2 linked regions of the Cryptosporangium aurantiacum genome follow. The protein of the gene in region 1 interacts with the protein of each later gene in a pairwise test. Links are inferred from orthologs where the notes say so. Each region holds a gene or a part of one and is shown in the gene's direction. Other genes may lie near its edges. The genes, in order: thrS and rplA.

Region 1 (15,374 bases):
GACGTCGACGTCTCCGACGTCGGACTGCTGATGTGGGCGGCGGTGCGGGCGACCGAGGGGCTGCGGGCCGTCGCGCCGGACGCCTGGCGCAGGCACGTCGGGATCGTGCTCGACGGGCTGCGTGGTGAGGCGGCGCATCCGCTGCCCGGTGGCCCGCTCTCGCCGGACGCGGTGCGCGACGCGATGGCGTTCGGGCGACTCTCTGACTGATCATCTGTCACTCAACTCTTCTGCGTGGCAGACTATTTGCCACGGACGATGAGTGGAGCGACACGATGGCCGACTACGGACACGACCTGGTGTTCGGTACGTTCCTGACCCCGACTGCCGACGCGCCCGATCGCGTGGTGGCGCTCGCGCAGCTCACCGAGCAGGTCGGGCTCGACCTCGCGACCGTGCAGGACCACCCCTACCAGGCCCGATTTCTCGACACCTGGACGCTGCTGTCGGTCATCGCCGCCCGCACCACGACGCTGCGCGTCACGCCGAACGTCGTGAACCTACCGCTGCGGCCACCCGCGGTGCTGGCCAAGAGCGTCGCGTCGCTCGACCTGCTCACCGGCGGCCGGGTGGAGCTGGGCCTGGGGTCCGGGGCGTTCTGGGACGGCATCGCCGCGCTCGGCGGACGCCGGCTCACCCCGGCGCAGGGCGTCGACGCGCTGGCCGAGGCGATCCGGGTGATCCGGGCGCTGTGGGCGCCGGGCGGGTCGGTTCGCCTCGACGGCGAGTACTACCGCGTCGCGGGCGCGCATGCCGGTCCGGCCCCGGCGCACGACGTCGGGATCTGGCTGGGCGCCTACAAAAAGCGCATGCTGACGCTGACCGGCCGCGCCGCCGACGGGTGGCTCCCCAGCAGCCCGTACGCCGGCCCGGACCAGCTGCCCGCGATGAACGCCACGATCGACGCGGCGGCCGAGGAGGCCGGCCGGGACCCCCGGGAGATCCGGCGGCTCTACAACATCTCCGGCCGGTTCGCGCCGCGCGGCACCGGGTTCCTCACCGGGCCACCGGCGATGTGGGCCGAGCAACTCGCCGAGCTCGCGCTCGGCTCGGGTATCAGCGGGTTCATCACGATGGGCGACGACCCGGACGAGGTACGCCGGTTCGCCGCCGAGGTGGTTCCCGCGGTCAACGACTTGGTGGACGCCGAGCGCGGGCGCCGTGCGGGCGCCCCACCGTCCCCCGATCGCACCACCGCAACGGGGAGCAGCGTCGATGCGGGCAGGGTCGACGCGGGCTGGGCGCCCACCGGCTCCGACACCACCGGCCGCGCCGCAGGCACCGCGGCACCCGCGGCGGGCGGCACCGCGGCACCCGCGGCGGCCGGGAGTGCTGCCGCGTCTGCGGCCGGGAGCACTGCCGCACCCGCGGCGGGGAGTGCTGCCGCGGCGGCCGGGAGTGCTGCCGCGTCTGCGGCCGGGAGCACTGCGGCGGCCGGGCGGTTGCCGGTCGGGCTGGGGATCACGCCGACCCCCGACGACGGCGTGCGGCTCTCCGACGTCCGACTGTGGGACGAGACCACCCGGCCCACCGGGCCGGCACCCGACGCCGACCGGGCCTACACGCCCGCCGAGCGCGCCTCCGGCCAGCACCTGATCGACGTCCACGACCACCTGCGCTCCGAGCTCACGACCGTCCGCGACCTGGTCGAGCAGGTCGCGGACGGGCTCACCGACCCCGGCGCCGCCCGATCGGCGATCAACGCGATGACGATGCGCCAGAACAACTGGACGCTCGGCACCTACTGCGAGTCGTACTGCCGGGTCGTCACCACCCACCACACGCTGGAGGACCAGGCGCTCTTCCCGAGGCTGCGCCGCGCGGACGCCGGGCTGGTGCCGGTCGTCAACCGGCTGGTGGAGGAGCACCTGGTGATCCACGAGGTGCTCGAACGGGTGGATCGGGCGCTGGTCGCCCTGGTGACCGACGAGAAGGCCATCGACGACGTCCGGGCGGCCGTCGACCTGCTCTCGGACACGCTGCTCTCGCACCTGTCGTACGAGGAGCGCGAACTGGTCGAGCCGCTCGCGCGCTTCGGCATCCTCTGAGCCGCCGAGCAGCTACTCCCAGCGCCACCCGGACGCCGGGCCGGGCAGGTCCGGCCAGTCGGTGTCGTGCTCGATCAGCCCGGCCAGCCCGGCCGCCTCCAGGACCCGCCGGACGAAGTGGCTGGGACGGCAGACGACGAACGTCGCGTCGTGCCGCGCGGCCGCCCGCGAGGCGGCCTCCAGGCAGGCCGCCCCGGGCGCACCCAGGTACGCCACCCGGAGCAGGTCGACGATGACCAGGTCGACGGCCGGCAGCCGGGCCGCCGCGACCAGGTGCTCCAGCGTCTGTGGCGCGGTGCTCTCGTCGAGCGTGCCGACGAGCACGAACAGCGCGTAGTGGGTCTCCTCGTCGACCACCCGCGCCACGTCCAGCGAGCCGTCGCCGGACGCGAACGGCTCGAGGACGTCGGCGGAGAGCGGCGCGCGCACGACCAGGCGGTGCTGGGGCTCGTCCACGGCGTCTCCCTGAGCTCGGACACAGTGCAGGGGCCACTATGAAGCGCGAAGTGTTCGTCAGCGACCCGTTGGGAACCAATCGTACCGAATCCCAAAAATTGGGGTGTTCTCGGGCGTGTGGGGCGCTCTCCGTTGGGTATGAACGGCCGTTACGTCGCGCGCTCCGCCGCGGCGCGGACGGCGTCGTGGGGGAGCGCCGGCACCCGGTACCCGCGGTGGCCGGTCATGTCCTCGTTGGCCACCAGGACGTCGACCACGGCTTCCTCCACCGCCTGCACCGCGGCGTCGAAGAACCGGTCGATCCGGCCCCAGGGCACGAACCGCAGCTGCTCGTACTCGTCGTCCGCCACCGGTCCGGCCGGGAACGTGCTGGTCAGCGCACCCGCGTTCGCGGTGCTGAACGCCAGGAACAGGTCGCCGGAGAAGTGGCTGCCCGCGGTGCCCGACCGGCCGATGCCGAGCGTCGCCCGGCGGGCCAGCGCCGCGCACTGTCCGGGAAGCAGCGGCGCGTCGGTCGCCAGCACGACGATCACCGACCCGGCGCCCGGCGGTTTCCGGCCCGGTCCCGCGACCGGATCGGGGTGTGTCTCGGCCAAATCCGCGCCGATCCGGACGCCCGCGATCGTCAGCTCCCGGCGCGCACCGTAGTTAGCCTGGATGAACGCGGCGACCGTGTACCGGTCCGAGCCGTACTCCACGATCCGCGACGCCGTACCGGAACCGCCCTTGAACCCGTGGCAGATCATGCCGGTACCGCCGCCGACGCTGCCCTCGTCGAGCGGCCCGGTGGTGGCTGCGTCGAGCGCGGCGATCGCGTGCTCCGGACGGACGTGGCGCCCGTTGATGTCGTTGAGCTCGCCGTCGTACGTCTCGGCGACGACCGGCAGCAGCCACTGCTCGGCGACCCGGGGGTGGTGGGTGGCGATCCAGTCGACGACGCCCTGGTGCGCCGGGCCGACCGCGTGGGTGTTCGTGATCGCGATCGGCGTGCTCAGGGCGCCGTTCTCGCTGATCCACGTCGTCCCGGTCATCTCGCCGTTGCCGTTGAACGAGAACCAGCCGGACGCGCACGGCACGCCGACGCCGTCGCGTCCGCGCGGCAGGATCGCAGTGACACCGGTCCGCACGCCCGCACCCTCGACCAGCGTCGTGTAGCCCACGGCCACGCCGGGCACGTCGGTCAGCGCGTTCCAGGGCCCGGGCGTGCCGAGGAACGGGACTCCGAGCGCGCGAGCGCGCAGCCGGCCGGAGGGGGTGCGGAGCAGGGCGTCGTCCATGGACGCCATGATCGGGCGTCGCCTGAGCGGGGGCGTCAGCGGGCCAGTTGGTTCACGACCGTCGCGAACGTGCGGGGTAGCCGCGCCGCCGCCGGGACGATCGTCCGGGACAGCAGCGGCCGGTTGCGGGCCCAGAGCAGACCACCGGTCAGCACCCGGTACCGCCGGGATGCCCGGCGCCAGCGTCGCTCGTACGCGGCCGGGCGGTCCGCGGCGACGCAGGCCACGAGCTCGGCGGCGCTCGCCCAGGCCACCGCGAGGCCCTCGCCGGTCAGCGCGTCGACGTACCCGGCGGCGTCGCCGACCAGCAGCACCCGGCCGGCGACGCGGGAGGCGACCCGCTGCCGGAGCGGGCCCGCGCCGCGGACCGCGCCGACCGGGTGTTCCAGGCGGGCCGTCAGCGCGGGGAACGCGTCGAGGTGGTCGTTGTACGGCCCCCGTGCGGTGGTGAGGAGCGCGACGCCTACCAGGTCGGGGGCCACCGGGGTCACGTACGCCTCAGCGCCGGACGTCCAGTGCACCTCGACGAGGTCCGTCCACGGGGCGACGCGATAGTGCTGCCGGAGCCCGTGCCGGGCGGGGCCTCTCGACGGACGCTGCAGCCCGAGCTGCCGCCGGATCGGCGAGTGCAGCCCGTCGGCTGCCGCGAGGTACCGGGCCCTCATCCCGGCGACGCGGACGCCGTCGGCGTCCTGGGCCACGGTGTCCGCCGCGCGGGGCACGATCTCGACACCGGCCCTCGTTACCGCGTCGACGAGGTTCGCGTGCAACGCCGTGCGCCGGACGCCCAGGCCCCGGACGCTCCGTCCCGAGCCGCTCCGGAACAGCGCGTCGACCCCGCGCGTCGCGTCCGCGTAGTGGATGCCGCGGAAGGGCAGGCCGGGAACCTGGACACCGAGCTCCGACAGGAGCTCGACGGCTCCGGGCATCAGGCCCTCGCCGCACGCCTTGTCGATCGGGGTGGCCCGTGGCTCCAGCACGGTCACCGTGAGGCCGCGGCGCGCGGCGAGCAGCGCCGTGACCAGCCCCGCCGGGCCGCCCCCGGCCACCAGCAGGTCGATCACCCCGGTCACGTGCTCGAGGCAGCCCGCAGGGCCGCGTCCTCGGCGCGGATCCGGACGGTCAGCAGCCCGGCGTTCAGCACCGTGAAGACCAGCGCGGTGACCCAGGCGGTGTGCACCAGCGGGAGCGCGAAGCCCTCGACGACGACCGCGACGTAGTTCGGGTGCCGGAGCCAGCGGTACGGGCCGCCGGTGACCAGCGGCATCCCGGGAACGACGATGATCCGGGTGTTCCACTGGTGGCCGAGCGTCCGGATGCACCACCAGCGCAGACCCTGCGCGGCCACCACGAGCACCAGCATCGGCCATCCCAGCCAGGGCAGGAACGGCCGGTCGGCCTGCCAGACCTCGATCAGGCACCCGGCGAGGAACCCGGTGTGCAGGACGACCATGAACGGGTAGTGGCCTTTGCCGTACTCCCGGCCGCCGCGGGCGAAGCTCCAGCGCATGTTGCGCACGGCGACGAACAGCTCGGCGACGCGTTCGAGACCGACCGCCAGGACGAGGATCGTGTAGAAGCTCACCACTGCAGCAGCACCAGTTCCGCGGAGAAGCCGGGGCCCATCGCCAACAGCATGCCGGGCGTATCCGGCTCCGGTGGGCGATCCACCAGAGTGTCCCGCAGGATGTGGAGCACGGACGCCGACGAGACGTTGCCGATCCGGCGCAGCGAGCTCCAGCTGGCGCCGAGCGCGCCCTCCGGGAGTTCCAGGCCGGTCTCCACGGCTTCCAGCACCTTCGGGCCGCCGGGGTGGGAGACCCAGGTCGTGATGTCCTTCCTGGTCAGCCCGTGGTCGGCGAGGAACGTGTCCACATCGGCGCGCAGGTGCTCCGCGACGAGCGCGGGGACCTCGGTGCCGAGCACGACCCGCAGGCCGCCGGCGCCGACGTCGAAGCCCATCGTGCGGAACGTGCCGGGATAGAGCGCGCTGCGCGTCGCGATCACGCGCGGCCCCCGCGCCGAGGCCCGCGCGCCGGCCGAGCCAGCTGTGGCGGCCGACCCGGCCGTGGCGGCCGAGCCGGCCACGCCAGGCGTGGCGGCTGCGCGTTCCGGGCCGACGGCTACCACGGCGGCGGCGCCGTCGCCGAACAGGCCGCTGGCCACCAGGTTGGTCGGCGACCGGTCGTCGTACTGCGCGGTGAGTGAGCAGAGCTCGACCGTGACCAGGACCGCGACCTGGTCCGGCCAGCCGCGCAGGTAGTCGTGCAGCCGCGAGATGCCGACCGCCCCAGCAGCGCAGCCCAGGCCGACGATCGGCGTGCGCTTGACGTCCGGGCGCAGGCCGATGTGGCCGGCGATCCGGGCGTCCAGCGACGGGATCGCCAGGCCGGTGGAGCTGACCGCGAGGATCACGTCGACGTCGTCCACGGTGAGGCCGGCCTCGGCCAGCGCGCCGAGGATCGCACGCGAGCCGAGGTCGACCGCGCCGGTGAGGAACGCGTCGTTCGCGGCGCCGAAGTCCCGTAACGTGCGGTACTCCTCGATCGGCAGCACCAGGTGCCGGGTCTGGACGCCCGCGCCGCGATGGACGCGCTCCAGGAAACGCCGCTGGGCGTCATCGAGCCGACAGGCCTCGGCGACCAGATCGGTGAGCTCGGATTGCGGGTACCGGTGGTCGGGGAGGACGCCATGGACCGCGACGAGCTGCGTCATGGCTCGACCGTAGGCGCTGATCGCCGCCCGCGCCTCTCAGCGCCGCGTCCTACTCGACGACGAGTTCGACCGGGATGTTGCCGCGGGTCGCGTTGGAGTACGGGCACACCTGGTGGGCGGCCTCGACCAGCTCGCGACCGACCTCTCCCTGCAGGCTCTCCGGCAGCTCGACCCGCAGCGTCACGGCCAGCCCGAACGCGTTGTTCTCGCCCGCGACGAGGCCCACCTCAGCGGTCACCGCGGCCTCGGACGCGTCGATCTTGCGCTGACCGGCGATCAGCCCGAGCGCGCTGGAGAAGCAGGCCGCGTACCCGGCCGCGAACAGCTGCTCGGGGTTGCTCCCGGCGCCGCTGCCACCCATCTCCTTCGGGAACGAGAGCTGGACGTCGAGCTTGCTGTCGGACGTGCGCACGTGCCCGTTGCGGCCGTTTCCGTCGGCGGTGGCGATCGCGGTGTAGAGCGCAGACATGCCGGTCCCTTCGTCGAAGTTGCCATACAGACTGGTCTGTCTACCCCGCAGAATAGACAGGTCTGTCTGGTAACTTCAAGGCGTGCCGACGTTTCCTCCCCTCGAACTCCCCGGCGGTCTCGCGTCCGAGACCGCGCCGGACGCACGCCCGGCGAGCGCGCGCCGTCGCATCCTCGGCACCGCGAGCGTGCTGTTCTACACGGTGGGCATCCGCGCGGTCGGCATCGATCGGATCATCGCCGAGGCCGGCGTCGCGAAGGCCACGTTCTACCACCACTTCCCGACCAAGGACGCCCTGGTCTGCGCCTACCTCGCCGACCTGCACGACCGCCAGGCGGCGGCGCTGGCCACGCTGTCGGCGGGCATCGAACCGGTCGACGTGGTGCTGACGATGTTCGACGCGCTGGGCGAATTCACCTGCGGGCCGGGCTTCCGCGGCTGCGCGTTCGTCAACGCCGCGGTCGAATACCCCGACCCGGCCAGCCCGGTGCGGCGGGTCGTCGCCGACCACCGGCGCTGGTACGCGGACGCGCTGCGGGATCTGCTGCTGGCGAGCGACCACCCCACCCCGGACGCGGCGGCGCGGATGCTCGTGATGCTGCGGGACGGCGTTGTGGTCGGCGGGCAACTGGACGACCCCACCGAGGTGCGGGCGACGCTCCGCGCGTCGGTCACGGCCCTGCTCGCCGCCTGAGCGCTCAGTGGGCGCCGGAAGCGCCCACTGAGCGGGAGAATCAGCTGGCCGGGGCGGCCGGCTGGGCGGAGACCGTGGCCGGGTCGGTCGCCGGGTCGGTCGACGTCTCGGTCGTGGTGTCGGTCGTCGCGCTGTCGGCGCTGTCGGTCGTGGTCGTCGTGGTGGTGGTCGTCGTGGTGGTCGTGGTCGGCTCGGCCGCAGCGTCGGTGGCCGCGGTCTGCTGCGTCGGGTCCGGCGTGTCCTCGATCGGGGTCGCCGTGTCGACGGTGCCGTTGCCGTCGGTGTCGGAGTAGACCGTGTCGAACTCGGCGTCGTCGTTCGTGTCGACGACCACCGCGTCCACGACACCGTCGTAGTCGGAGTCGACCTCGACCGCGTCGAAGTCACCGTCGTTGTCGGTGTCGGCGGCGGTCCCGTCGATCACGCCGTCGCCGTTGGTGTCGACGGCCGCGTAGTCGAAGTCGCCGTCGCCGTCCCGGTCGTAGACCGCGGTGTCCGCGATGTGGTCGCCGTCGGTGTCGACGACCGCGTAGTCCACCGCGCCGTCACCGTCGGTGTCGGACGCCACGACGTCCACGTAGCCGTCGCCGTCGGTGTCGGCCGCGACCGTCTCGGACTCACCGTCGTGGTCCAGGTCGAGCACCGCGTACGCCGTGCCGTCGTCCTCCCGGTGGAGGTAACCGTCGACGACGCCGTCGCCGTCGTAGTCCAGCGGCACATCGTTGTCGGCGATCGTGCTGGTGGGGGCGTCGGCGCCGGAGTCGATCGTGTCGCCGCTGTCGCTCATCGTGGTTTCCGTTCTCGTCAAAAGGGGTGTGCTTGCTTGCCGACGACACTACGGACGGCGGTGTGCCGGGGGATCCCGGTTTCGTGCCACCTGCGGACCCCGTTCCGTCGTGCAGGCGACAGTTGGCAACCGATGGCGGTGTCGGGATTAACCGGTGCCGGGTTCGGGACGCCCGCCGACTAGCATCGTGGCGAGTCGGCAGCGAGTAGCCGGCACCCGCAGAGATGTCGAGGAGAGAACTGTGTCCGCACCCCGTTCCGCGCCCGTGACCGCCGCCGTCGTGGTGCCGGCCGGGACGACGGCCGCGGACGCGCTGGTCGCCGCCGGGATCCCCGTCGACGGCGGGCAGGCCGCGGTCGTCGTCCGTGACGCGGACGGTCAGCTCCGCGACCTGGAGTGGGTCCCGGACGCCGACGCCGAGGTCGAGCCGGTGCTCATCGACTCGCCCGACGGGCTCAACGTGCTGCGCCACTCCACCGCGCACGTCCTGGCCCAGGCCGTGCAGGACGTCTTCCCGGGCACCCTGCTCGGTATCGGCCCGCCGATCGAGAACGGCTTCTACTACGACTTCCTGCCGGAGAAGCCGTTCACCCCGGACGACCTCAAGCGCCTCGAGAAGCGCATGCAGGAGATCATCAAGGCCGGTCAGCGCTTCTCCCGCCGCCCGATCACCGACGACGAGGCGCGGCACGAGCTCGCCCACGAGCGGTTCAAGCTCGAGCTCATCTCGCTCAAGGGAGCCGGTGACGACGCCGCCGAGGGCGCGTCGGTCGAGGTCGGCGAAGGCGCGCTGACCATGTACGACAACCTCGACAAGAAGACCGGCGACCGGGTCTGGACCGACCTGTGCCGCGGCCCGCACCTGCCCACCACCCGCAACATCCCGGCGTTCAGCCTGCAGCGTTCGGCGGCGGCGTACTGGCGGGGCAGCGAGAAGAACCCGCAGCTCCAGCGGATCTACGGCACCGCGTGGCCGACCCGGGACGCGTTGAAGGCGTACCAGCAGCGCCTGGAAGAGGCCGCCAAGCGCGACCACCGCAAGCTCGGCGCAGAACTCGACCTGTTCAGCTTCCCCGACGAGTTGGGCTCCGGCCTGCCGGTGTTCCACCCGAAGGGCGGCATCATCCGCCGGGAGCTGGAGAACTACTCCCGGCAGCGGCACGAGGAAGCCGGATACTCGTTCGTCAACACCCCGCACATCACCAAGGGCCACCTGTACGAGGTCTCCGGCCACCTCGACTGGTACGCCGACGGCATGTTCCCGCCCATGGAGCTGGAGGGCGCGCAGTACTACCTCAAGCCGATGAACTGCCCGATGCACGACCTGATCTTCCGGTCGCGTGGGCGGTCGTACCGCGAGCTGCCGCTGCGGATGTTCGAGTTCGGCACCGTGTACCGGTACGAGAAGTCCGGCGTCATCCACGGCCTGACCCGCGTGCGCGGCCTGACCATGGACGACGCGCACATCTTCTGCACCCAGGAGCAGATCGAGGGTGAGCTCACCTCGCTGCTGCAGTTCGTCCTGGACCTGCTGAAGGACTACGGCCTCGACGACTTCTACCTGGAGCTGTCGACCAAGAACCCGGAGAAGTACATCGGGGACGACGAGGTCTGGGACGTCGCGACCGAGACCCTGCGGCGGGTCGCCACCGAGTCCGGGCTGGACCTGGTGCCGGACCCGGGCGGTGCGGCGTTCTACGGGCCGAAGATCTCGGTGCAGGCGCGGGACGCGATCGGCCGCACCTGGCAGATGTCCACGATCCAGCTCGACTTCATGCTGCCTGAGCGGTTCGAGCTGGAGTACCAGGCCGCCGACGGATCGCGGAAGCGGCCGGTGATGATCCACCGGGCGCTGTTCGGTTCGATCGAGCGGTTCTTCGGGGTGCTGACCGAGCACTACGCCGGTGCGTTCCCCGCGTGGCTGGCGCCGGTGCAGGTGATCGGGATCCCGATCGGGGACGGCCACGTCGGGTACCTGGAGGAGTTCGCCGCGCGCCTGCGCAGCCAGAGCATCCGGGTCGAGGTGGACACCGCGAGCGACCGGATGCAGAAGAAGATCCGGAACGCGCAGAAGCAGAAGATCCCGTTCATGGTGATCGCCGGTGACGACGACGTGGCGGCGGGCACGGTCTCGTTCCGGTACCGCGACGGGTCGCAGCGGAACGGCGTCCCGCTGGACGAGGCGATCGAGCACGTCGTCGACGTCGTGCGCTCCCGCACCAACGTGAGCCCGTCCGCCCTGTAGGCGGCCCGCCCAGAACAACGCTGACAGGCGAGCGGGCCTCCTGATGACGCTTCGCTGATGTCACGGCGTCGGCCCGCTCGACTGCCGGCGCCGCTCTGGACGGGCTCCAGGTTCAAACAACAGCGCCTGGCGGCGCCTCAAGCAATTGCTGCGGTGGACGCCGGGCAAGCGAGCTACGGGCGCTCGAGGGTGGCGGCTTCGGCGGTGTCGGCCCAGGCCGCGGCGAGCAGCGTGCGGGTCTCGCCGAGGAGTTCGGGGAGGACCTTGGTCTGGCCGACCACGGGCATGAAGTTGGTGTCCCCGCCCCACCGCGGCACCACGTGCTGGTGCAGGTGCGCGGCGATCCCCGCACCGGCCACCGACCCCTGGTTCATCCCGATGTTGAACCCGTGGGCACCGGACGCCTTCCGCACCGCGCGCATCGCGTCCTGGGTGAACGCGCCGAGCTCGGCCACCTCGGCTTCGTCGAGGTCGGTGTAGTCGGGGACGTGCCGGTACGGGACGACCATCAGGTGACCCGAGTTGTACGGGTACAGATTGAGCAGCGCGTACACGGTGTCGCCCCGGGCCAGGATGAGTCCCTGGTCGTCCGGCAGCGACGGCATCAGGCAGAACGGACACCCGTCGCTTCCCTCGCCGGCAGGCTTGCCCTCGCCCTTGATGTACGCCATCCGGTGGGGCGTCCACAGTCGCTGGAAGTGATCGGGGTCGCCGGCCCCCTGCTGCCGTTCGATCTCCGGGCCCGTCATGCAAGCGATCCTACGGAGCGGGTCAGGTTTGGTCGGCGAGGGCCTTCGCGGCGAGGTTCGGCGGCATCGGCTCGTAGCGGGCGAACGTCCGGGTGAACGTCGCGGTGCCGGACGTCAGCGACCGCAGCTCGGGGGAGTAGCGCACCAGCTCGGTCGCCGGCACCTCCGCGTGCACGATCGTCCGCTCGTGTCCCGGTTCTCCGCGAGCACCAGTCGGTTCGGTGCCGAGCACCCGGCCGCGGCGTCCGGAGAGGTCGCTCATCACCGGGCCGACGTAGGTGTCCGGCACCGTGATGTCGACCTCGTCGACCGGCTCCAGCAGGCTGACCGTCCCGGATGCCGCCGCCTCGCGCAGCGCCAGCGCACCGGCCATCTGGAACGCCGCGTCGGAGGAGTCGACGCTGTGCGCCTTGCCGTCCACCAGCGTCACCCGCAGGTCGACGACCGGGTAGCCGGCCACCAGGCCGCGCTCCATCTGCTGCCGGACGCCCTTCTGCACCGACGGGATGTACTGGTGCGGCACCGCCCCACCGACCACCCGGTCGACGAACTCGAACCCCGAACCGGTCGGCAGCGGCTCCACCTCGATGTCGCAGATCGCGTACTGGCCGTGCCCGCCGGACTGCTTCACGTGCCGCCCGTGCCCCTTGGCCGGGCCGGCGAGCGTCTCCCGCAGCGGCACCCGCACCGGCTCGGTGTCCAGGTCGACGCCGCCCGCGCGCAGCCGCTCGAGGACGACGTCCGCGTGGGCCTCGCCCATCGTCCAGAGCACCAGCTGACCGGTCTCCGGGTTGCGTTCCATCCGCAGCGTCGCGTCGCCCGCGACCAGCCGGGAGAGGTTCTTGGCCAGCGCGTCCTCGTCGCTGCGGCTGCGCGCGACGACCGCGACCGGCAGCAGCGGCTCCGGCAGGTCCCACGGCGCCACCAGCAGCGGGTTGTCCTTCGACGAGATCGTGTCGCCGGTCTCCGCGCTGCCGACCTTCGTCAGCGCGCAGAGGTCACCGGCCACCGCGTACGGCACCTCGCGCAGCTGCGTGCCGAGCGGGGAGTACAGGTGTGCGGCGCGCTCGTCGGCGTCGTGGTCGGCCCAGGCCTCGTCGGGCGCGTGCGTGTCGTCCCGGGTCCGGACGCCGTGGCCGGAGACGTGCACGGTGTCCTCCGCGCGCAGCGTCCCGGAGAACACCCGGACCAGCGACACCCGGCCGACGTACGGGTCGACGGTCGTCTTCACCACCTCGGCCACCAGCGGGCCGTTCGGGTCGGCGGTCAGCGCGTCACGGGGGTCGCCGTCGATCGTCGTCACCGCGGGCGTGGGCCGCTCGGTCGGGGGCGGGCACGCGCGGACGATGCCGTCCAGCAGCTCGGCCAGCCCCACACCGGTCGTCGGGTCGGCGGGCAGGACCGGGTAGAACGAGCCCCGGGACACCGCGGTCTCCAGGTCGGTGATCAGCACGTCGGGGTCGATCTCCTCGCCGGCCAGGTACCGGTCCATCAGGGTCTCGTCCTCGCTCTCGGCGATGATCCCCTCGATGAGGTTGTTCCTGGACTCCTCGACCAGTTCGAGGTGCTCGGGGTCGGCCGGGCGGATGACCGGTTCCGGGCCCCCGGCGCTGTAGTCGTAGATCTGCTGGGTGACCAGACCGAACAGACCGGCGGTGCGGGTCTGCTCGGTGGCGCCGTCGATGCCGCCGAGGAAGTCGGACAGCGTCTGGCGGCTACCGGATTCAGCGGCCGACCCCACGGTGCCTTCGATCGCCTCGTGCACCGGCAGGTACAGCGGCATCACCCCGTCGCCGAACACCCGCTGGCAGATCGCCACCGCCTCGTCGAAGTCCGCGCGCGGGTGGTCGAGCCGGGTGACGACGACCGCCCGCGGCATCCCGACCCGGGCGCACTCCTCCCACAGCGCGATCGTGCTGGCGTCCACGCCGTCGACCGCGGAGATGACGAACAGCGCCGCGTCCGCCGCGCGCAGGCCGGCCCGCAGCTCACCGACGAAGTCCGCGTAGCCGGGGGTGTCGAGCAGGTTGATCTTCACGCCGCGGTGGACGATCGGCGCCGGGGTCAGCGTCACCGACCGCTGCTGCCGTACCGCTGCGGGGTCGCAATCGCAGACCGTCGTCCCGTCGACCACCGATCCGGCCCGGGAGATTGTTCCGGTTGCTACCAGCAGAGCCTCGACCAACGTCGTCTTGCCGGCCCCGGAATGGCCGACCAGGACGACGTTGCGTAGGGACCGGGGATCGTCGACCACCGGCCCGGCGGATGCCGCCCGGTCGGGGCTACCAGCCACTTTCTGCGCCATCGGGGTGCCTCCTCGCGCTCGCCGGGACGCCTGGCCGGCGGCCGGCGCACATCCCGGCCGCGCCACCGGAAGACAGGTCCGTGTGATCGATCCCACACCGCCGCCCCGGTACGGGGCAAGCCCTGGCGGACGCCGGGACTTGCTGCACCGATCCGACAAGCCCAATTGTGTCGGGCGATCCGGACGCGAGGTGAGTAAGGGCGCCCTTCCTCCGCGGGTCGGATCCGCCTGCCCGCGCGGGCCGTCGCGGCGGGAGTGCCCACGAGGGCGCCGCCGGGGCGGATCCGGCGCCCGAGTGGGAGCCGCCCAGGTAGCGGCTATCGTGGGCACGCCGCTGCCGCCCCCTTCGAGAACGGATTCCGATGCTCAACGTCCTGGCGCGCGCCCGGATCACCCGCGTGACCGGCCCGATCGGCGCCGCGTTGGTGCGCACCGGCCTCACCCCGGACGCGATGACGCTGATCGGGACGACCGGTGTCGTACTGTCCTCGATCTTCCTGGTCGTCCCCGGCCACGTGCTCGCCGGCGGGATCGCGATCACGTTGTTCGCGCTCACCGACATGCTCGACGGCGCGATGGCCAGAGCGCGCGGCTGGTCGAGCCGGTGGGGCGCGTTCCTCGACTCGACCTGCGACCGGCTCGCCGACGCGTCGATCTTCGCCGCGGCCGCGTACTGGCTGTTCACCGAGGGGCGCGACTCGGCCGGCATCGCGGCGCTGCTCTGCCTGATCACCGGCGTCCTGGTGTCGTACGCGAAGGCTCGGGCGGAAGGCCTCGGGCTGACCGCGAACGTCGGCATCGCCGAGCGCACCGAGCGGCTGGTGCTGGTCGGCTTCGGTGGCGTCCTCGAGGTGCTCGGGGTGCCCGGCGGCATCGAGTGGGTCCTCTGGCTGCTCACCGCGCTGGCGGCGTTCACGGTCGGGCAGCGGGTGCGGGCGGTCTGGAACCAGACCCGCGACGACCGCGTCCGCCCGGCCCGGCCGCTGGACACCGGCCCGGTTCCACCCCCGCCCGCTGAGCCCCCTGCTGAGCCCACTGGTGGGCCCACCGCTGAGGCCGGGCGGGAGCAGGGGTGAACGAGCGGGTGACGGGCGCGGCCTACGCCGCGGGGTGGAAGCTGGTCCGGGTACTTCCGGAGCGTCCGGTGCGGGCGCTGTTCGAGGGCGGTGCCGGCTGGATGGCCGGTCGCGGCGGCGCGAGCGTGCGCCGCTTGGCTGCCAACCTGCGCCGGGTCGTCGGTCCCGAGATGTCCGACGCCGACCTGGCCGACCTGACGAAGCGCGGCCTGCAGTCGTACGCCCGGTACTGGTACGAGGCGTTCCGGATGCCGGAGTGGTCGCACGCGGAGATCGAGCGGCGGTTCGTGCTGGAGAACGTCGAGGAGCTCGATCGGGCCGTCGCGGCCGGGCGGGGCGTGGTCGTCGCGCTCCCGCACGCCGGGAACTGGGACCTGGCCGGTGCCTGGGCGACACTGCACGGCGTCCCGGTCACCACGGTCGCCGAGCGGCTCAAGCCCGAGGACCTCTATCAGCGGTTCCTCTCGTTCCGGCGGGCGCTGGGGATGGAGATCCTGCCGCTCACCGGCGCGTCCCGGCCACCGCTGGACGTGCTGACCGAGCGGGTGCGCGC
Region 2 (15,230 bases), on another replicon or contig:
GAGAGCGGCGCGTTCCAACTGGACTTCCAGCCGATCGTCGGGTTCGCGGACGGCACGGTGCGGGCCGCCGAGGCGCTGGTGCGATGGAAGCATCCGCGGTTCGGGGTACTCGGCCCCGCGCAGTTCATCCCGCTGGCGGAGGAGACCGGGTTCATCGTCCCGTTGGGACGGTGGGTGCTGGCCGAGGCGTGCAGGCAAGCGTCCGGCTGGCGGACGTCCGGCGGGCAGGCGCCGGTGGTGAGCGTCAACATCGCCGCGCGGCAGGTGACCGACCCCTCGCTGCTCAACGACGTCGCCGTGGTGCTGGACCGGACCGGGCTGCCACCGGAACGGCTGCAGCTGGAGATCACCGAGAGCGCGATCGTCGGCAGCGTCGAGGCGCCGAGCGAGGTGTTGCAGGCGCTGGCCGGCGAGGGCGTCCGGATTGCGATCGACGACTTCGGCTCCGGCTTCTCCAACCTCTCGACGCTGCGGCACCTCCCGGTGCGGGAGCTGAAGCTGGCCGGGCCGTTCCTCCAGGACATCGCGAACGAACCACCAGCGGTGGGGCCGGGGGAGGCCGCGGCAGCTCCGGCGGCGATCGCGCAGGCCGGACGGGCGCTCGAGCGGCGTCCGGCGGATCGGGAGGCCGGTGCCGACCACGACGTCGTCGGTGCGCTGGTCGGGCTGGCGCACGCGCTCGGGCTCAGCGTCACCGCCGAGGGCGTCGAGACCGCCGGACAGGCCGAGCGCCTGCGGGAGATGGGCTGTGACGCCGGGCAGGGCTGGTACTTCGCCAGCCCGATGCCGCCCGACGAGTTCGCCGCGTCCCTGGCGCAGGCCTAGTTCCGGGCCTGACCCCCCTCGGTGGCGAGGTCGGCCGACGCGAGGGTCTGCCAGGTCACCAGGACGACCGTGCTGATCCGGACCGCGTGCAGCCGCACCGATCGCCGCGCCACGTCGTCCACAGTGTTCTCGCCGTCCGCGGGCCAGGGGGCGGTCACCAGCGCACCGGTCGCCAACGCCCGGCGGCAGGCGTTGAGCAGCAGCGTCGCCGGCGGGCCCGGGAAGAGCGAGCTCGCGGTCGCGCGCAGCAGCCGCTCCCGGGACCGGCCGGTCCAGCCCACCGCGGGCCGGTTGGCGTGGTCGATCTGGAAGTCGGCCACCGCGCCACGCTCGGTCGGTACCGGGCTCACCACCATCGCCGGCTCGCCGAACGCGTTCAGCGCCCGGTCGATCCAGTTTCCCCGTCCGCCGTCCGCGCCGACCGCACCGGACCGCGCCACGACGTCGGCGGCGATCTGGACGAGCTTCACGTTCGTGCTCTGCGAGAGCGTGACCAGTCGCGTGAACGCGGCCTCATCGTCCACTCCGTAGCGCTCCATGAACACGCCCTTGGCCTGTTCGATGACGGCGCGACGGCTCATCGCCTCGCGCAGGCCGTCGATTTCGGCCCGTGCCGTCAGAAGCTCGTCGCGCAGCGTCGCGACGTCGCTCGGGGTCGCGGAGTCACCCGCAGCAACCACTAGCCAGCCACCCCTCCCATTAGGGCGGCTGGCTGCTCAACCGTGTTCCCGAAGATGTGCGGCTGCCATTATGCCGATCGTCCGCGAGTGGTGCTGCAACCCCGTCCCCGGTCGGTGACCCGAACGTGACCGGACGTCAGCCCAGGAGCCAGCGAGCGCCCAGCAGAAGGCACGTGAGCGCGACGAACGCGAACAGCGCGACCCAGAGCAACGGATGGAGCCCGGTCAACCGCGCGAGCTGGTCGGCGTCCGACTGTGGGGCTTGTCCGCGGCGGCGGAGCCGCTGCAGTTCGACCACCGGGCGGGCGCCGCCGACGAGCAGGAACCAGGTGAACGCGTAGGCGAACCCGGCCTGCGCGGTGGGCGTGCCGAACCACGACACGACGAACACGAGGCCGCCGGTCACCAGCACCGACGCGACACCGTAGACGTTGCGGATCATCACCAGCAGCGCGGCGAGCCCGACCACGGCGAGCCAGAGCAGCGCGGTGATGTGCCCCGCGGTGAGCAGGACCGCGCCGAGCAGACCCAGCAGCGACGGCGTGATGTAGCCGGCGGCGCCGGTGGCCACCATGCCCGGCCCGTACGGCTTGCCGCGAGAGACCGTCACGCCGGAGGTGTCGGAGTGCAGGCGGATGCCGGTCAGCCGCCGGCCGCTCAGCACCGCCGCGGCCGCGTGGCCGCCCTCGTGTGCGATCGTCACGACGTTCCGGGAGATCCGCCAGAGCGGGTGCGGGACGACCGCTACCAGCGCTACGACCGCGGCCGTCAGCACGAGCCACCGTGGCGGGTCGGGCTGCGTCCCCAGAACGTTGGTCCAGACCTCGCTCAGGCTCCGCCCGTCCACCTGGCTCCTTCGCGATCCGCCTGCAACTGTCGCGGGCAGGGTCGCACATCCCCACCAGCGTCGGTCGAGCAGGCGGGGGTGGGCGTTTACGGAGGGTGGTGCCCCTGTGATCAGAGCGTGAGATAATCCATTATTGGGGTCATTGAAACCTATCGGACTCAGTGTCCGATTCGGCAGTTGTGGCACTTGCGAGGGGGAGCGATGCGGGGAGATTCCGCGGGTAGGACGGCCGGCGGCCTGGTCGTCGCCGTCGGTCTGGTCACCGCCGTTGCCGGCGGCCTGTTCGGGACCCCGGCGCACGCGGCCACCGGGACCACCGAAGCGACCGGCCACCGGGCCATCGGGGATACCGGCACAAAAGCCGGGACGACGTCCGGCACGGTCGAGGGGCAGGGCGAGCCCACCGAGGGCACGCCGGGCGCCGGGAGCAGCTGGACGGTACGCCGGTCGGTCACCGACGGGGTGACGGTGACGGTCACGGGCGCGATTCCCGCGGGCGTCACGGAGTCGGTCACCGAGTCGGTCGGTGGGGCCGTGACCGGGGCGGTCGCCGGGACCGTATCCGGGTCGGTTGATACCGGCCTGCCCATTGGGTCCAGCTGGACCTGACCGTTGCGCCGAATTCGTGCACCTTTCCGGGAAGACCGATCAGCAGGTCCTGCATGATGTGATCGCCGAAGCTGGGCCGTCCGTGCTCCTTTCATCCGGATGGACGGGCTGGAAACTGCCGGGGAGGTGCGCGTGGCCGACGTGACGAGGCGGCGCATCGCCGGGGTGCCGACCCGTCTCTGGCCACTCGTTCTCGTCACCGCCGCGGTCGGCGCCGCGGGCACCCAAGCGGCGATCACGGTCGCCGGCGGGGGCCTCGCGCCCGCCTGGCTGATCCCGATCTTCATCGGGTTGTTCCTGGTCGGCGAGGCCACGCAGCTGCACGTCCAGCTGCGCCGCGAGACGCACTCGTTCTCGATCTCCGAGATTCCGCTGGTCCTCGGCCTGTACTGGCTCTCGCCGCTGGCGCTGGTGCTCAGCCGGCTGACCGCGGTGATCGTGGTCAACGCGGTTCGCCGCACCACGCCCCACAAATTCGTCACGAACACCACGGTGGCCGCCGCCGAGACCGGCGTCGCCGTCGCGGTGTTCGCGTACATGAGCCCGCTCGACACCACTCAGCCGCTGCTCTGGATCTCGATGCTGCTCGCGGTGGGGCTCGCCGACTTGGTGAGCTTCGCGGGCATCCTGGCCGCGATCACGCTCTACGAGGGGCGCCCGGCGCCGGTCGCGGTGACCCGGCTGGTGATCGCCTCGATCTCGGTCGGTGTGCTGAACACCACGGTCGGCCTCGTCGTGCTGATCGTGCTCAAGGTCAACATGCTGGCGCTGGTGTTGCTGGTCGTGCTGGCGGTGGTGCTCGTCATGGGCTACCGCGCCTACGCTCAGTTCCTCGCCCAGCACAAGAGCCTGGGGGAGTTGTACGCGTTCACCAGGGCGGTGAGCACGGCCAGGCAGGAGAACAGCCTCGCCGACACGATGCTGACCAGGGTTCGGGAACTGCTCTCCGCGGAGTCCGCCACGCTCTGGATGCCGGCCCTCGGACGCCACCCGGAGACCGCGCTGGTCGCCCGGGTCGACCAGGCGGGCCTGATCGACGAACAGCTGGGTGAGGACCCGATCCGGCGTCGGGTGCTCGACACCGGCGTCACCGTGCATCTGGGCCCCCGCGGCGCCAACGCCGACCTGCGGCTGCGCCGGGCACTGCGCGGACGCGACGTCAAAGACCTGATCGTGGTCCCGCTCCGCTCGGGCACCGCGGTCGTCGGCTGCCTGGAGGTCGCCGACCGGCTGCACGACCTGGCGACGTTCGGGGCCGCGGACGTCCGGCTGCTGGAGACGCTCGCCGCGCACGCCGCGGTTGCCGTGGAGAACTCCCGCCTGGTCGAGCGGCTGCGTTATGACGCGTATCACGACACGACGACCGGGCTGCCGAACCGTCGCCGGCTGGTCGAGGCCGTCGAGGCCGCGATCGCCGTCGATCCGGTGCCCGACGAGGTCGTGGCGCTGCTCGAGTTCGATATCGACGCCCTGCGCGGCGTCAACGAGACGCTGGGCCACAAGGCGGGTGACCGGCTGCTCGCTGAGGTCGGACGCCGTCTGCGCGAACACGCGCCGGACGGTGCCCTGGTCGCGCGCCTCGGTGGCGACGAGTTCGCGGTGCTGCTGCGCGCGTCGGGCGTCGACTGCGTGGTGGCGCTCGCCACCGACCTGCGGCGGGTCGCGATCGAGCCGTTCCCGCTGGAGAACTTCACGATCGAGGTCGGTGCCGCGGTCGGCGTCGTCCTGTTCCCCGACCACGCCGACGACAGCGAGACGCTGCTCCGCCGGGTCGATGCGGCCACCGACGCCGCGAAGGCGTTGCCACGTGGCGTGGCGGTCTACAGCGGCGCGATGGAGTCGCGCAGCGTCCACCGGCTGGGGTTGGTGCCCGAGCTTCGGCGGGCGATCGAGCAGGACGAGCTGACCGTCCACTACCAGCCCAAGGTGGCCCTGGCGACGCGCGAGCTGATCGGCGTCGAATGCCTGGTCCGGTGGAACCACCCGGAGCAGGGCCTGCTGATGCCCGGCGAGTTCGTGCCGGTCGCCGAGCACACCGGCCTGATCGGGCCGCTCACCCGGTGGGTGCTGCGGAACGCGCTGGCCGAGTGCCGCCGCTGGCAGGACCAGGGGCGTCCGCTCGGGGTCTCGGTCAACCTGTCCGCCCGCACGCTGCAGGACCCGGACTTCCCCGACGAGCTCGACCAGTTGCTCGCCGACGCCGGGGTGCCGCCCGAGCTACTCACGCTGGAGATCATCGAGGGCGGCGCACTGACCGATGCGGAGCGCCCATTGGCGACGCTGCGGCGGCTCGCCGAGCGGGGCGTCCGGCTGTCCCTCGACGACTTCGGGGTCGGGACGTCGGCGTTCAGTTACCTCCGCACGATCCCGGTCCACGAGATCAAGATCGACCGCTCGTTCGTCCTGGGCATGAACACCGACGCGGCGGACCTCGGCATCGTCCGGTCGATCGTCGGGCTGGGCCGCCATCTGGGGCTCTCGGTGGTGGCCGAGGGCGTCGAGAGCGAGCGGGCGCTGGCGCACCTGGAGGAGATGGGCTGCGACATCGCCCAGGGCTTCCTGTTCGCCCGGCCGCTGCCGCAGGACCGGCTGGAGTCGTGGGTCGCTGCGCGGACCGAATCGACCACGGAGTCGTCGGGGGATCCGTCCGGGGAATCGTCCGGCGACGCCGCAGCGGCCGACGAGGCGACGCGCCGGTTGCGCGTCGTCGGCCAGCACGGATAACCGCTGGTCAGAAGGCTTTTTGTGCGGATGGGCGATACCGATTTCGCATCCGCGGGGCGGGCCGTGTAACCTTTGCAGCGGCTCGCAAGGCCCCCTTAGCTCAGTCGGCAGAGCGTCTCCATGGTAAGGAGAAGGTCTACGGTTCGATTCCGTAAGGGGGCTCCGATTCCGGCCTCGGCCGGTGTGCCCGGCAGTGCAGGCTTGCTGCCATGGCGGTGTAGCTCAGATGGCAGAGCAAGCGGCTCATAATCGCTGTGTCGCCGGTTCAAGTCCGGCCACCGCTACCGCCACTCCCGGTCGGCCACACGGTCGGCCGGTGCCAGGTAAGCTAGTTGGTCGAGTCCCGACCCGATCTTGTAGAAAGAGGCACTCCCGTGGCCGCCACCGACGTCCGACCGAAGATCACGATGGCTTGCGTGGAGTGCAAGAACCGGAACTACATCACTAAGAAGAACCGGCGGAACGACCCCGACCGGCTCGAGGTGAAGAAGTTCTGCCCGAATTGTGGCAAGCACCAGCCCCACCGCGAGACCCGCTAAGAAGTTCTGCGCCGCGTTGGGTTGTGGCAAGCACCAGCCCCACCGCGAGACCCGCTGACTTTCGCGCTCAACGGCGCCGCCCCTGTGGGGTGGCGCCGTTTGTGTGTGAGACGGGCCACGGTCGGCGGCGGGACGTTACCGGTAGGTTGCGGTGAAACTCGACCCGAAGGAGGCGCCGTGGCCGACCGGACAGACGTAGCGCTGGTGAGCGCACGATGAGCGCCGCGGACGCGATCGGGCGCACGTACCCGAAGACCGCGCCCTACGAAGTCGGGCGGGAGAAGATCCGGGAGTTCGCCGAGGCGATCGGCGACCTCAACCCCGCGTACCTCGACCCGGCAGCCGCCCAGAAGCTCGGCCACCCCGACGTGATCGCGCCGCCGACGTTCCCGATCATCTTCACGATGCGCTCGACCGCCGCCGCGACCTTCGATCCGGAGGTGGGGATGGACTACAGCCGGGTGGTCCACGGCGAACAGCGGTTCGTCTACACCCGGCCGGTGCGCCCCGGTGACCGCCTCGTCTGCGAGACGACGATCGAGGACGTGAAGAACCGCGCGGGCAGCATCTTCCTGTCCATGCGTACGGACGTCACCACCGAGGACGGCGAGCCGGTGCTCGCCGCGTACGCGCTGATCGTCTCCCGTGCCGCCGAGAAGGAGAGCTGATGGCCGCCACCGTCTCCTACGACGACGTCGAGGTCGGCACCGCGCTGCCCGCGAAGACGTTCCCGATCCAGCGGCAGAACCTGGTGATGTACGCGGGCGCCTCCGGCGACTTCAACGTCATCCACTGGAACGAGCGGATCGCGACGTCCGTCGGGCTGCCGAACGTCATCGCGCACGGCATGTTCACGATGGCCGAGGCCAGCCGGGTGCTCACCGAGTGGGTCGGTGACCCGGGAGCGGTCGTCGAGTACGGGGTTCGGTTCACCAAGCCGGTCGTGGTCCCGGACGACGACAAGGGTGCCGACCTGCTGGTCTCCGGCGTCGTGACCGAGAAGCTGGACGACCGGCGCGTGGCCGTGGAGCTCACCGCTCACGCCGGCACCGACAGGGTCCTCGGCAAGGCCAAGGCCGTACTCCAGCTCGCCTGACCCGCGACTTGACGCGAAACCGGCCTCTAAGCGCGCCTTAGAGGCCGGTTTCGCGTTATCGGGATTCCGCGACCTATTGACTAAGTAGTGATTGGTCAATAACTTGGGTCCATGAGCCCAGGGACGCGCCTTAGTGCTGACGAGCGACGCGAGATGGTCGTTCGGGCCGCCCTGGTCGAGTTCGCCCGGGGCGGGTTCGACGGCACCAGCACCGAGACGATCGCCCGCCGGGTCGGCATCAGCCAGCCCTACCTCTTCCGCCTGTTCCCGAACAAGAAGGCGCTGTTCGTCGCCACTGTCGACCTCTGCTTCCGCCGAGTCGTCGAAGCGTTCGAGGGCGCTGCCGAAGGCCTGGCCGGCGCGGACGCGATGGTCGCGATGGGTGATGCGTACACCAAGCTGATCGGCGATCGTGACCTCTTGATGCACCAGCTCCAGACCTACGCGCAGTGCGACGATCCGGAGATCCGCCAGGCCGCCCGCAACGGCTACGGCCGGCTCTGGGCGACCGTGCAGCGCATCGGTGGCGCGACCGACGATTCGGTTCGGCAGTTCTTCGCCTACGGCATGCTCTGGAACGTCGTCACGGCGATGAGCCTCGACTCGTACGACGCCCCGTGGGCGCGCCTGTGCGTTCCCGAGGCCATGCGCGAGGGGCTGGAGTTCCTCGACGCCCCGCAGCAGTAACGACCCGAGTCCCGGCGCCGCGGCCGGGACTTTTTTCGACCCAACGAAGTTATTGACCAATCACTACCTGGGGAGCCTCGCCATGTCCGCGCCACCCTCCACGACCCGATGGACGTTCCCCGTGACCACGCTGGCGGCCTTCATGGTGTCGCTGGACAACCTGGTCGTCACCACCGCACTCCCGGAGATCCGCACCTCGCTCGGCGCCGACCTCGCCGACCTCGAGTGGACCGTCAACGCCTACACGCTGACGTTCGGCGTCCTCCTCCTCACCGGTGCGACGCTGGGTGAACGCTTTGGACGCCGCCGCATTCTCGGCCTCGGTATCGCGCTGTTCACGGTCGCGTCGGCGCTCGCGGCGCTGGCCCCGAACGTCGGCACGCTGATCGCCGCACGGGCCGTTCAGGGCGTCGGCGGCGCGATGATCCTGCCGCTCACGCTGACGATGCTGTCCGCAGCGGTAGCGCCAGAGCGACGCGGTGCCGCGCTGGGGGTCTGGGGAGCGGTCTCCGGGCTCGGCGTCGCGTTCGGCCCGCTGATCGGCGGGGCGGTCGTCGACGGATGGGCCTGGCAGTGGATCTTCTGGATCAACGTCCCGGTGGGCATCCTGCTGGCGCCGATCGCGCTGACCCGTCTCTCGCCGGCACGGGGCACGGCGCAGCGTCTCGACCTGCCCGGCCTCGGCCTGATCACCGCCGGTCTGCTCGGCATCGTGTGGGGCCTGGTGCGCGGCAACGCGGCCGGCTGGGGCAGCGCCGAGGTCGTGGGTTCGCTGGTCGTCGGCGGCGCCCTGACCGCGCTGTTCGTGGCCTGGGAGGCCCGCACCGCCCACCCGATGCTGCCGCTACGGCTGTTCCGCAACCGGGGCTTCGCCGCGAGCAACGCCACCGCGATGCTGTTCAGCTTCGGGATGTTCGGATCGATCTTCCTGCTCGCCCAGTTCCTGCAGACCGTGCAGGGGGCCGGTCCGTTCGAGGCGGGCCTGAAGATGCTGCCCTGGACCGCGATGCCGATGCTGGTCGCGCCGCTGGCCGGTCCGCTCTCCGACCGGATCGGCGGGCGCCCGCTCCTGGTCGTCGGTCTGCTGCTGCAGGCGGCCGGGCTCGCCTGGCTGGCCGGGACGATGGCGCCGGACACTCCCTACTCCACGCAGTGGCCGGCGTTCGTGATCTCCGGGATCGGCATGGCGCTGTTCTTCGTCCCGATCGCGAACGTGGTGCTCGGGTCGGTGTCGGTCGCTGACACCGGCGTGGCGTCCGGTGCGAACAACGCGATCCGGGAGATCGGGGGCGTGTTCGGGGTGGCCGTGCTCGCGGCGGTCTTCTCGCACCAGGGCGGCTACGCCTCGGCGCAGTCGTACTCGGACGGCACCAGCGTCGCGACCTGGGTCGGCGTCGGTGTGGTCCTGGCTGGCGCGGCCGCCGCGGTCTTCGTCCCCGGTCTCCGGCGCTCGACGCCCGAGCCGGTTGTGCCGCCGCTGGCCCGCGAACCCGAGCCGGTGCCCGCCTGACCAACTCGAAGCGGGCCCGTTCGGGCGAGCCATGGCTCGCCCGAACGGGCCCGCTTCGCTGTGAAGGCGTGTGAAGGCGTGTGAAGGCGTCAGTGGGCTTCGGCGAGCAGCTTCTGGAGACGGGAGACGCCCTCGACGATGTCGTCGTCGCCGAGCGCGTACGAGAGCCGGAGGTAACCCGGCGTGCCGAACGCCTCGCCCGGAACGACCGCGACCTCGACCTCGTCGAGGATCACCGACGCGAGCTGCGAGGACGAGGAGATCTGAACGCCGCGCAGCTCCTTGCCGATCAGCCCCTTGACCGACGGGTAGGCGTAGAACGCACCCTTCGGTTCCGGGCAGTAGACGCCGTCGATCTCGTTGAGCATCCGGACGATCGTCTGGCGGCGACGGTCGAACGCGGTCTTCATCTCCTCGACCGCGGACAGGTCACCTTCGACGGCGGCCAGCGCGGCCCGCTGCGACACGTTGGCCACGTTCGAGCTCAGGTGGGACTGGAGGTTGGCCGCCGCCTTGACGACGTCGGTCGGGCCGATCAGCCACCCGACGCGCCAACCGGTCATCGCGTAGGTCTTCGCGACGCCGTTCAGGATCACGGCCTGGTTCGCCAGCTCCGGGACCGCCTTGACGATCGAGACGAACTCGGCGTCGCCGTAGATCAGGTGCTCGTAGATCTCGTCGGTGATCACCCAGATGCCGTGCTCGAGCGCCCAGCGGCCGATCGCCTCGACCTGCTCGGCGGTGTAGACCGCGCCGGTCGGGTTGCTCGGCGAGCAGAACAGCAGCGCCTTCGTCTTCTCGGTGCGGGCGGCCTCGAGCTGCTCGACCGTGACCAGGTAGTCCTGGGTCTCGTCGGCGATGACGTCGACCGGGACGCCGCCGGCCAGGCGGATCGCCTCGGGGTAGGTGGTCCAGTACGGCGCCGGGAGGATGACCTCGTCGCCGTCGTCGATCAGCGTCGCGAACGCCTCGTACACGGCCTGCTTGCCGCCGTTGGTGACCAGGACCTGGTTCGCGGCGACCTCGACGCCGGTGTCGCGCAGCGTCTTCGCCGCGATCGCGGCCTTGAGCTCGGGCAGGCCGGCGGCGGGGGTGTAGCGGTGGTTCTTCGGGTCGCTGCAGGCGGCGATCGCGGCCTGGACGACGTAGTCGGGGGTGGGGAAGTCGGGCTCGCCGGCGCCGAAGCCGATCACCGGGCGCCCGGCCGCCTTCAGCGCCTTGGCCTTGGCATCGACGGCGAGCGTGGCGGATTCGGCGATGGCACCCACCTTGGTCGAGATGCGGCGGGCGGGCGAGGTGTCAGCTGCGGTCATGGCTTCCACTCTGGCAGACCGGGCTGTGCGGGTGCGCGCCTATAGTTCGCGGGCCCGCGCGATGCCGGTTTGGGAGATTCGTCGGCGACCCCGTACACTCATCGCTCTGGGGCGTGCTGACGCCCGACCCGCCAGCCCCTGGTCGGACGGCGGGTTGTCGTCGCGCTCGCCTCAGGGAAGTATGTTGCAAAGCGCGTTGCCGCACCCGCGGCAGTGCGAAGGGGTGTAGCTCAATTGGCAGAGCAGCGGTCTCCAAAACCGCAGGCTGCAGGTTCAAGTCCTGTCACCCCTGCACCGACCTCGCCCGACGAGGGGAACTAAGGCTCCGACAGGCGAGTTAAGAGCACGAAGCAACGACTGACGACGGGAAGGCAGAGCGACAGAGTCCGACAGCAAGGACTCCAGCCGCCCCGCCCGAACGAAGCAACGACTGACGACGGGAAGGCAGAGCGACAGAGTCCGACAGCAAGGACTCCAGCCGCCCGGCCCGAACGAAGCAACGACTGACGACGGGAAGGCAGAGCGACAGAGTCCGACAGCAAGGACTCCAGCCGCCCGGCCCGAACGAAGCAACGACTGACGACGGGAAGGCAGTCCGGTGGCCGACAGCAAGGGCAGCGCCCAAGCGGCGGAGCGGTCTGCAGCTAGCGTCGCCGCGAAGACCGACGGTTCGCCCAAGCTCCCCAAGGCCGGTGGCAAGGGCCCCGTCGACAAGGGGCCGCGCAAGGGCACCAAGGAGCGTCGACCCAATCCGATCTCCCGGTTGATCAGGTTCATCCGCGAGGTCGTCGCCGAGCTGCGCAAGGTGATCTGGCCCACCCGCAAGGAGCTGATCACCTACACGTCCGTGGTCGTCGTGTTCGTGACGATCATGACCGCGATCGTGTGGGGCCTCGATGCCGGCGTCGCCAAGATCGTGATGTGGGCGTTCGGGGCGAACAGCGACTCCTAGTTCGCCCCCGAGGCCGGCCCGCATCCCGGGTTGGCCTCGTGTCGCGTCCGCGTGCGGGACAATGGATTAAACCCACAGACAGAGAAGAGCCATCGCGTGCCCGACTACGACGAGGATTTCCGCCTTCCCGAGGGAGGCGAGACCGCCGCCCTGACCGATGACGCCGAGGCGTCGGCCGACGTCGAGGCGCTCGCAGCTCCGACTCCGGCCCCCGCGGCCGTCACGCCCGACGACGAAGAAGACCCGGTCGAGGAGCTGCGCCGCGCACTGCGGATGGCCCCCGGCGAGTGGTACGTCGTGCACTCCTACGCCGGCTACGAGAACAAGGTCAAGACCAACCTCGAGAGCCGCATCACGTCGCTGAACGTCGAGGACTACATCTTCCAGATCGAGGTGCCCACTCAGGAGGTCACCGAGGTCAAGAACGGCAAGCGGCAGCAGGTCCAGTCGAAGGTCTTCCCGGGCTACCTGCTGGTCCGGATGGAGCTGACGCCGGAGTCCTGGTCCGCGGTGCGGAACACGCCGGGCGTCACGGGCTTCGTCGGGGCCACCTCGCGCGCCGACCGTCCGAGCCCGCTGAGCCTCGAAGAGGTCGTGAAGATCCTCGCGCCGACCGTCCAGAAGGAGGTCAAGGCGCCGGTGAAGGTCGTCGACTTCGAGGTCGGCGATTCGGTCACGGTCACCGAGGGCGCGTTCGCCACGCTGCCCGCCTCGATCAGCGAGATCAACCCGGACGCGCAGAAGCTCAAGGTGCTCGTCTCGATCTTCGGCCGAGAGACCCCGGTAGAACTCAACTTCAACCAGGTCTCGAAGATCTAGTGGGCGGCCCGCTCAGGACGACGCTGACAGCCGCGCCGGGCGACTTGAGTATGACGGTATACGCGACGTCGCCCGGCGCGGATGCCAGCGCCGCCCTGAGCGGGCTCCAGGTCAGAACATGGCGCCCGCTGTGCTTCCGGCATCATTAGTGGTGTCCGGTTGTAACCGGCAAATGTTCCCCGGAGAGTCCGGGGGACTGCAGTAGCCCAGGAAAGCCCAGGAAGATGCCTCCGAAGAAGAAGAAGCTCTCAGCAATCATCAAGCTCCAGATCAAGGCCGGCGCTGCGACGCCTGCGCCGCCGGTCGGCCCCGCGCTGGGTCAGCACGGCGTGAACATCATGGAGTTCTGCAAGGCCTACAACGCGGCCACCGAGTCGCAGCGGGGCGACATCGTCCCGGTCGAGATCTCGGTCTACGAGGACCGCTCGTTCACGTTCGTCACCAAGACCCCGCCGGCCGCGCGGCTGCTGCTCAAGGCCGCCGGTGTGCCGAAGGGTTCGGGCGAGCCGCACAAGACCAAGGTCGCCACCGTGACGCGGGACCAGGTCCGGCAGATCGCTGAGACCAAGATGGTCGACCTGAACGCGATCGACCTCGACCAGGCCGAGAAGATCATCGCCGGTACGGCGCGCTCGATGGGCATCACTGTCCAGGACTGAGCGTCCGGCACCGCAGCACCACCGAGAAGTCGTGGGAGAGCCGAGCGCGGCTCACTAACCACGAACTCCGTTAGCTAGTAGGAGATGAGATGAAGCGCAGCAAGGCGTACCGCACGGCGGCGGAATCCGTCGACAAGACGAAGCTCTACAGCCCGCTCGAAGCGGCGCGGCTGGCCAAGACCACCAGCACCACCAAGTACGACGCGACCGTCGAGGTTGCGATCCGGCTCGGCGTCGACCCTCGCAAGGCCGACCAGATGGTGCGTGGCACGGTCAACCTGCCGCACGGCACCGGCAAGACCGCTCGCGTCATCGTGTTCGCGGTCGGCGACAAGGCCGCGCAGGCCGAGGCCGCCGGCGCCGACGCAGTGGGCTCCGAGGACCTGATCGAGCGGATCCAGGGCGGGTGGCTGGACTTCGACGCCGCCATCGCGACCCCGGACCAGATGTCCAAGGTCGGCAAGATCGCGCGGATCCTGGGCCCGCGCGGTCTCATGCCGAACCCGAAGACCGGCACGGTCACGCCGGACGTGACCAAGGCGGTTGCCGACATCAAGGGCGGCAAGATCAACTTCCGCGTCGACAAGCAGTCGAACCTGCACCTCGTCATCGGCAAGGCGAGCTTCGACGACACGAAGCTGGTCGAGAACTACGCGGCCGCGCTCGACGAGATCAACCGCGCCAAGCCGAGCGCCGCGAAGGGCAAGTACCTCAAGAAGGTGACGTTCACGACCACCATGGGCCCGGGCATCCCGGTCGACCCGAACCGGTCGCGCAACCTCACCGAAGAGGACGCTGCGACGTCTGCCTGACGCTCGGTCATCCCGCATCACGACGAGGCGGCTCCCGATGGGGGCCGCCTCGTTCGTCGTCCGGCTGAGGGATGAATGGGGGCATTGCGTCTCGCGCACACTGCCATCGCGGAGTGGGCTGGTAACTTGGCGATCGAAGGGTGGGCCGAGCCGGAGGGGGCGTCGCCGAGTGCGCTCCTCGGCGCGCAACACGGACGACGCCCCCTCTTGTCCGCTGTTCCCTGTGACGCGGGGAACGCGTTTTGCTGATACCGGATGGCGCACGTATTCTGGTCGATGACATCCACCGAAGACCGCTGGTCGCTGTGCTGAGTTCGCTCGGTACGGCCGAAGGTCCCGCCTCGCGCGGGCGACCCGCGCAGGCCGGACGGTCGCCGTAGGTCCCGTGCAGATCTCTGCGCGAATGGCTTGTGTGCTGCCCCGTGCGCCCTGCGCCGGGGCGTCTCTCGTTTCAGGCAGGTACGACCAGCCCGAGTTACGAGAGAGGAGGCCCATGGCTGACACTCAGGCCCGCCCCGACAAGGCGGCCGCGGTGGCTGAGCTGACCGGCGGTTTCCGCGACTCGGCGGCGGCGGTGCTCACCGAGTACCGCGGACTGACGATGGCGCAGATGACCACGCTGCGTCGTTCGCTCGGTCGCGAGACGACCTACGCGGTCACGAAGAACACGCTCGCGAAGATCGCCGCACGTGATGCCGGTATCACCGACATCGACGAGCTGCTGACCGGTCCGACCGCGATCGCGTTCGTCAAGGGTGACCCGGTCGAGGCCGCCAAGGGCCTGCGGGACTTCGCCAAGGCCAACCCGCTGCTGGTGGTCAAGGGTGGCGTGCTCGACGGTCGCAAGCTGAGCGCCGAGGACATCACCAAGCTGGCCGACCTGGAGTCGCGCGAGGTTCTGCTCGCGAAGCTCGCGGGTGCCATGCAGGCCAAGATGGCGCAGGCTGCCGCGACGTTCAACGCGCTGCCGACCCAGTTGGCCCGGCTCGCCCAGGCCCTGCAGGAGAAGAAGGCTGCCGAGGGCGGCGCCGACGCTCCCGCTGCCGAGGCTTCGGCCGAAGCCTGATCGTCCCCGCGTTGGGGCTGATCAGCCTCGCCGCACTCACATACGCGCTGGGGTGACCCCCTGGCACCCCGATGAAAGGAAACGCCTGACAT

What was found.
Region 2: the proteins of thrS (region 1) and rplA interact in binary tests that used the Escherichia coli proteins (3 or more experiments, as listed by UniProt). The link is inferred for Cryptosporangium aurantiacum from one-to-one orthologs.

The regions. Positions count from the first base shown.
Region 1 is NZ_FRCS01000011.1:113,849-129,222, reverse strand. What follows is about bases 8,288-11,189. They hold thrS (threonine--tRNA ligase), read left to right. Parts: upstream 8,288-8,687; coding sequence 8,688-10,691; downstream 10,692-11,189. Other genes in these bases: BUB75_RS30725 (HIT family protein), read right to left, coding at 10,865-11,189; BUB75_RS46585 (hypothetical protein), read right to left, coding at 8,288-8,446. Also shown: BUB75_RS30785 (TetR/AcrR family transcriptional regulator), read left to right, coding at 1-210; BUB75_RS47275 (LLM class flavin-dependent oxidoreductase), read left to right, coding at 276-2,048; BUB75_RS30770 (STAS domain-containing protein), read right to left, coding at 2,061-2,504; BUB75_RS30765 (DmpA family aminopeptidase), read right to left, coding at 2,654-3,781; BUB75_RS30760 (FAD-dependent monooxygenase), read right to left, coding at 3,817-4,845; BUB75_RS30755 (isoprenylcysteine carboxyl methyltransferase family protein), read right to left, coding at 4,851-5,366; BUB75_RS30750 (type III polyketide synthase), read right to left, coding at 5,363-6,517; BUB75_RS30745 (organic hydroperoxide resistance protein), read right to left, coding at 6,546-6,965; BUB75_RS30740 (TetR/AcrR family transcriptional regulator), read left to right, coding at 7,048-7,659; more of BUB75_RS46585, read right to left, coding at 7,700-8,287; more of BUB75_RS30725, read right to left, coding at 11,190-11,440; BUB75_RS30720 (elongation factor G-like protein EF-G2), read right to left, coding at 11,463-13,745; pgsA (phosphatidylinositol phosphate synthase), read left to right, coding at 14,108-14,821; BUB75_RS47270 (phosphatidylinositol mannoside acyltransferase), read left to right, coding at 14,818-15,374. UniProt on the Escherichia coli protein: Catalyzes the attachment of threonine to tRNA(Thr) in a two-step reaction: L-threonine is first activated by ATP to form Thr-AMP and then transferred to the acceptor end of tRNA(Thr). The rate-limiting step is amino acid activation in the presence of tRNA.
Region 2 is NZ_FRCS01000005.1:552,572-567,801, reverse strand. The notes cover bases 12,453-15,210. They hold rplA (50S ribosomal protein L1), read left to right. Parts: upstream 12,453-13,349; coding sequence 13,350-14,072; downstream 14,073-15,210. Other genes in these bases: rplJ (50S ribosomal protein L10), read left to right, coding at 14,566-15,138; rplK (50S ribosomal protein L11), read left to right, coding at 12,826-13,260; nusG (transcription termination/antitermination protein NusG), read left to right, coding at 12,453-12,601. Outside these bases: BUB75_RS20310 (putative bifunctional diguanylate cyclase/phosphodiesterase), read left to right, coding at 1-825; BUB75_RS20305 (ANTAR domain-containing protein), read right to left, coding at 822-1,505; BUB75_RS20300 (M50 family metallopeptidase), read right to left, coding at 1,642-2,352; BUB75_RS20295 (hypothetical protein), read left to right, coding at 2,554-2,961; BUB75_RS20290 (putative bifunctional diguanylate cyclase/phosphodiesterase), read left to right, coding at 3,094-5,685; rpmG (50S ribosomal protein L33), read left to right, coding at 6,093-6,224; BUB75_RS20270 (MaoC family dehydratase N-terminal domain-containing protein), read left to right, coding at 6,440-6,892; BUB75_RS20265 (MaoC family dehydratase), read left to right, coding at 6,892-7,320; BUB75_RS20260 (TetR/AcrR family transcriptional regulator), read left to right, coding at 7,432-8,007; BUB75_RS20255 (DHA2 family efflux MFS transporter permease subunit), read left to right, coding at 8,090-9,517; BUB75_RS20250 (pyridoxal phosphate-dependent aminotransferase), read right to left, coding at 9,607-10,830; preprotein translocase subunit SecE, read left to right, coding at 11,429-11,782; more of nusG, read left to right, coding at 11,879-12,452; rplL (50S ribosomal protein L7/L12), read left to right, coding at 15,229-15,230. UniProt on the Escherichia coli protein: One of the primary rRNA binding proteins, it binds very close to the 3'-end of the 23S rRNA. Forms part of the L1 stalk. It is often not seen in high-resolution crystal structures, but can be seen in cryo_EM and 3D reconstruction models.